One region of the Sporofaciens sp. SGI.106 genome, then DNA from elsewhere that is predicted to be linked to it. Evidence: predicted binding sites of a transcription regulator. Region 1 holds the regulator's gene; the other holds the start of a gene.
The links. Region 1 encodes Rex, which represses fermentation and respiration genes when NADH is low (regulators of the CRP and FNR family bind a similar motif). Its sites were predicted from a motif close to ATTGTTAANTANTTAACAAT; they were not measured.
Positions count from the first base shown of each region.

Region 2: a site for Rex is predicted at 1,001-1,020, ahead of ACQRCC_RS07480 (proline racemase family protein). Genes of this name have one in related genera too.

Region 1 is NZ_JBNPMZ010000001.1:73,788-76,938, forward strand. It holds gene ACQRCC_RS00320 (ABC-F family ATP-binding cassette domain-containing protein) at 1-1,289, opposite strand, end outside; gene ACQRCC_RS00325 (redox-sensing transcriptional repressor Rex) at 1,425-2,072, shown strand; gene ACQRCC_RS00330 (NAD(P)H-hydrate dehydratase) at 2,184-3,151, shown strand, end outside.
Region 2 is NZ_JBNPMZ010000007.1:106,253-109,403, forward strand. It holds gene ACQRCC_RS07470 (proline reductase-associated electron transfer protein PrdC) at 1-478, opposite strand, end outside; tRNA gene ACQRCC_RS07475 (tRNA-Sec) at 689-786, opposite strand; gene ACQRCC_RS07480 (proline racemase family protein) at 1,148-2,182, shown strand; gene ACQRCC_RS07485 (TetR/AcrR family transcriptional regulator) at 2,268-2,855, shown strand; gene ACQRCC_RS07490 (DUF3343 domain-containing protein) at 2,964-3,151, opposite strand, start outside.

The sequences.
Region 1 (3,151 bases):
GCTGCCAGCATATTACGAATCTGGGTGTTGGTAAGAGAGGGGTAATCATCGGATATTTCCTCAAAAATGGTCTTGTCCATGTGAAGGACGTGATGCTCCTGGTCGTAATATCCGATTTTGACGTTCGTTCCCAGGGTAAATGTACCGCTGTCTGCCGGAAGTACCTGATTCAGTATCTTGAGCAGTGTGGTCTTTCCCGTTCCATTATCACCGATTATTGCTACGTGTTCCCCGCGTTTAATCTCGAAGCTTATATTGGAAAATAATGTCTGCGGCGGAAAGGATTTGCTCAAATTCTCTACAGAGAGTACATCATTACCGCTTACACAGGAAGGCTCAAGTGTCAGGTGGATTTCACTGTGGATTTCTGCAGGTTTCTCCACCAGAGTCATTTTGTTCAGCATTTTTTCACGGCTTTCTGCCCGCTTAATAGATTTTTCCCGATTGAAGGAGCGCAGTTTTTCGATGACGGCTTCCTGATGTTTGATTTCCTGCTGCTGGTTTAAATATTCTTTCAGTCTGGCATCCCGGATCATCTGTTTCTTCTGTGCGAAGGCTGTGTAATTTCCGGGGAACATCATGATATTTCCCAGTTCGATTTCAATGACCTTTGTTACGACACGGTCCAGAAAATAACGGTCATGGGATACAATGAGAACGGCGCCCGGGTAATTCAGAAGATAAGTCTCCAGCCATGCAATAGAATTCAGATCCAGGTGGTTGGTAGGCTCGTCCAGAAGAAGGACATCCGGGCGTGTCAGCAATAATTTACCCAGCGCGACACGGGTCTTCTGACCGCCGGAGAGGGTGTCGACCGGTTTCCCAAATTCAGACTCTTCAAATCCCAGTCCTTTCAGTACTCCGGTAATCTCGCTTTCGTAAGCGTATCCATTTTCCCGCTCAAAGGTATCTGTCAGCCGATGATAGGTGGTAAGTCTGTCTTCCAGCTCCTGTCCGGACAGAGATGATAATTCCTCTTCAATAGAGCGGATCTGACGCTCCATCTCGATGACATCTGCCTTGGCAGTTTTTACTTCTTCGTAAATCGTATGACCGGTAGTGACTTCCTGGTGCTGGGACAGATATCCGAGAGTCTTTCCTTTGGCAAGAGTGACAGAACCGTCATCCAGGGAAAGTTCCCCCACGATCATCTTAAGAATCGTGGATTTGCCGGCACCATTGAGACCCACCAGTGCTGCTTTTTCGTGTTCTTCTATATGAAAAGAGCCATGTTTTACAATGACTTCTTCTCCAAAAGCTTTTTTGATGTTATGGCATGATAAAATCATGGCATGACCTCCTAAACCTAGTATTACTCACAATAATTATAACGAAATTTATGCAAAATACAACTAAAAGTTTGACTTTGAGTTGACAATTCTATATAATATTATGAAGAGAAACAAATCGGGAAGGTGAGACTAGTGGAAGAAAGAGAAATTTCTCAGGCTGTAATACGAAGACTTCCAAGATACTATCGCTATTTGGGCGAGTTGCTTGAAAATGGTGTAGAACGTATTTCCTCAAATGAGCTGAGTAAGCAGATGAAGGTGACGGCATCCCAGATTCGACAGGATCTGAATAATTTTGGTGGATTTGGACAACAGGGATACGGATATAATGTAAAATATTTATACACGGAGATCGGGAAAATCCTGGGGCTTGAGAAGAACCATAATATGATTATTATCGGAGCCGGTAACCTGGGACAGGCTCTGGCAAATTATGCGGCATTTGAAAAGAGAGGATTTGTTCTGAAAGGGATATTTGATGTAAATCCTACCCTTGCAGGTGTGTCCATTCGTGGTGTTCCGATTCGAATGATGAGTGAATTGAGAGAGTTTATAGGCAAAAATGATATTGAGATTGCCGCACTTACTATACCGAAGGCAAAAGCGATTGACGTTGCAAATGAACTGGTAGAGCATGGAGTCAGAGCAATCTGGAACTTTGCTCATACAGATTTGAATCTGCCGGAACATGTCATTGTTGAAAATGTTCATCTGTCAGAGAGTCTGATGAGGTTATCCTATAATATCAGCCGATATAACGAGGAGCATAAAACAGAATAGAGTGAGTCTTGAAACGAAAGTGGGACGTGTAATGTCGGTCTGTGCTGTGCAGGCTTTCTTTACACGTCTTTTGCGTATAGTCAGGCTGAAAATAAGAGGAGGAAAAGAGATATGATATATTTACCGGATGGAAATCAGATGAAGGAGGCGGACCGCCACACCATCTGTGATCTTGGGATTCCATCTCTGGAACTGATGGAGCATGCAGCAAGAGCCTGTGTGGAAGTTATGGAAGATCGAAAAACAGATCTGTCAGATGTGTGCATTGTGTGTGGCTCCGGCAATAATGGTGGAGATGGATTTGCGATTGCAAGGATGCTGCTGGAGAAAGGATATTCTGTTAAGGCGGTTCTGGCGGGACGCATGGAGAGCAGGACCCCGGAGACAGTGTATCAGATGGATTTGTTTGAAAAAGCAGGAGGAACAGTCAGTGAATGGAAATCCGGAAAATATAGTGTCATAGTAGACGCCTTATTTGGCGTAGGATTGAATAGAGATATAGAGGGAAGATATGGCGAGTTGATTGAAGAGATGAATCAGGCAGAGGCAGTCAGGTTTGCCGTGGATGTGCCGTCGGGAATCAGTGCGGCAGACGGAAGAATACTGGGGCATGCATTTCATGCAGATGTGACAGTAACCTTTCAGAGGGGAAAACTGGGGCTCTATATGGATCCGGGACGGCAGATGGCCGGTGAGGTAATCGTAACGGATATCGGTATCAATACAGAATGCCTGGATGAGGATATTCATACAGTCTGTGCCCTGGAGGAGAAGGATATTAAGAAAATGATGCCGGAGCGCAGGGAAGATTCCCATAAAGGAACCTATGGAAGATTGCTTGTGATTGCAGGCAGTAAGGGGATGGCGGGAGCAGCCTGGCTGAATGCATATGCGGCATATATGACAGGCGCCGGACTGGTGCAGATCTACACGGCAGAAGAAAATCGAATGATTCTTCAGCAGCTCCTTCCGGAAGCAATTATAACGACTTATGATTTGTTCGATGAGAGAGAGTTAATTTCCCTGCTCCGATGGGCAGATACAGTTGTCATCGGTTCCGGAATCGGGACGACAGATCT
Region 2 (3,151 bases), on a different contig from region 1:
TGTCACACTGTTCTTCAAGCTGTCTGATGTTGTGTTCAAGTCCCGGCTCACACTCTGCAGCATTTACCAGAATATAACTGTATTTACCCGGTTCTTTCACATCATCGATCTCTGGATTGATCTCCGGATTCATCTCCCCAAGAGGTGTTTCAGAAAGGTTGATGTTAAGCTTGACTCCTGTAGGGAAGCCTGCACCACCCATACCAACAACACCAGCTGCTTTTACCATATCAAGCTTGCTTGCATCAGCCGGTACATCAATCGGAACGAACTCGTCCGGCTGCTCATCTGCCATCTCGATAATGATACGATCCTCTGTAATCTCAGCTACTTTTCCGTAAACGCTAGAGAAGATATTTGCTCCAAGTCCTGTAGGAGTAGCGATCAGAGTACCTTTTTTTACATCTGCTCCAACCTCAACGCACGGAGCACACGGAGCACCTACGTGCTGACGTAACAAAATCTGTACATTTCCCATGACATAATTCTCCTTTTCTTTTTTATATAAGTAAAAAACGAAACATTCCATCTCGTTTACTTATTCCCCGTATTCTATAATTTATCCATTAATATCTTGTCGAGACCCCCATAGCGCCCTGCATCGTGTTGACATTTATTGATTATCTCTATAACACGACCCCATAAGCAAAGCAGTCTGCGATTTTTTTAACATTCATTATTTCTTTTTTGGCGGAGGCATGTGGGAATCGAACCCACCCGGGACGCTCTTAACGCCCCACACTAGTTTTGAAGACTAGGAGGCACACCAGTCACCCATCTACCCCCATATTTATTCTTATCACATTTTTAACAATAACACAGTTTATTTTATATTTCAATAGCTTTTTGTTACTTTTATATTATCAAAAAATCATTGACTTTTCAAGGGTTTTAGCTCATAATGATTTATATAAAAATGAACGCAATACTAGAACACGTACTAGAACGCATTCTAGTTTGTTAAAAGAGTGTTTATCAGGCAATATTTTTTTACTATATAATTGTTAAAAAATCAACACTATTCATCTTGTTCCATAGAAAAAGGCACAAAGAAAGCATGGGGTTTTCAATGTGTTTTTATAAATAATTATAGATTTTTTCTATAATAATCTATAACAAATATCTTTTAAAAGGAGGTTTTCAAGCTATGGAATTGAAAGCAAATGTGAATTTCGACCGTTTCGAAGGTGCATTGCAGGTAGTTGATTCCCACACAGTTGGTGAATTCTGCCGAATCGTCATCGGAGGTTTCCCGGAGCCGGAAGGAAACACTATGATCGAAAAGAAAAAATGGATGGAGAAGAATTATGACCATGTTCGTACCGCTCTGATGTTTGAGCCAAGAGGACATCACGATATGTTCGGTGCATTCCTCTGTGAGCCGGTTAATCCAGAAGCTCAGTTCGGTGTTATGTTCATGGATACAGGCGGATACCTGAACATGTGCGGACACTGTACAATCGGTGCAGTAACAGTTGCAGTCGAAGCTGGTCTGGTAGAATCCCACGAAGGAGAGAACGAAGTTATTCTCGAGGCTCCTGCCGGACTTATCCGCACCAAAGCTATTGTTAAGAACGGAAAAGTAGAAAGTGTTACTCTTACAAACGTACCGGCATTCGTTTACAAAGAGAACCAGAAAGTAACAATCGACGGAAAAGAGATCGAATTTACAATTTCCTTCGGAGGAAGCTTCTTCGCTCTTGTAGACACCACAAAACTGGATATCGGAGAAATCAATCCGAAAACTGTTCCGGAATATACCAAACTCGGAATGAAGATGCTTGATATTATTAATAAGGAAATCCCTGTTAAACATCCTCTTCTTGACATTGATACTGTTGACCTTGTTGAGTTCTATGGACCAACACCGAATCCTGACAAAGCAACTATGAGAAACGTAGTTATCTTCGGAGATGCTATGGCTGACCGTTCACCTTGCGGAACAGGTACAAGTGCAAAACTTGCTACCCTGCATCACTGGGGAGAGATTAAAGTTGGCGAAGAATTCATCTACGAAAGCTTTATCGGTTCCTTATTCAAAGGCGTTATCAAAGAAACCGCTAAGGTTGGCGACTACGATGCTGTAATCCCGATGATTACAGGAAGCTGCTACCTGACAGGTGTTGCTACATACCTCATCGATCCGGAAGATCCATTGAAATATGGTTTCCAGGTAGGTTAGGTCACAATTAAACCGACTTTCAACAGGAGGCAGATTAGAATCAATCTGTCTCCTTTTTATATCACAACAGGAGGGAATGACTCAGATGCCAAGAAAAAGACAATCAACCAAAAGCCGGATTGTAAAAGCAGCCTGGAATCTGTTTTTCAAAAACGGCTATGACAAAACTACCATAGAAGACATCATTGCGGCATCCAAAACATCAAAAGGGACCTTTTATCATTACTTTAAAGGCAAAGAATCTCTGCTCAATTCCTTATCTTATCTTTTTGACGAAAAGTATGAGGAACTGGCCGGTGTCATCAATCCCGAACTTTCTGCTTATGACAAGCTGTTGTTTTTGAACCACGAGCTGTTTTATATGATTGAGACCAGCGTGGACATCTCGCTCCTGGCTTTTCTCTATTCTTCCCAGCTTACGACAAAGGATAAAAAATCCCTGTCTGATCACAAGCGTTATTATTTCAAATGGATAACAGAAATAATAAGTCAGGGTCTGGATAGCGGCGAGTTTGCTAATACGTCCTCAGCCGAGGAGCTGATGAACATTTATGCCATGTACGAGCGGGCACTACTTTATGACTGGGCACTGTTCAAGGGGAAATTTTCTCTGACAGAATACAGCGACAAACTTCTCCCGCACGTTCTGGACACATTTGTAGAAGGAGTATAAAAAAATGGAATTAACCGATCCGCCAAAAAAGCTTTCTGCTTATTCTCCGGATTCTACTATCGAATCCCGGTTTTAAACAGAAAGCTTTTTCATTTCACATTATTCACTTTAAACCATGCACTCGTGCATCTCTTCTTCCTGGATTCCCACCTGCGCCATTACAGCCTGAATTTCTTCTCTGTCTGCCAGATCCGCACACCATGACAATCCACAGCCCGCGGAAATTGCCCTGGGTACCGGAATCAGGCGTCCCGGAGCATTATGCTCTTTGCATGCTTTCTCCATAGCCATCGCAT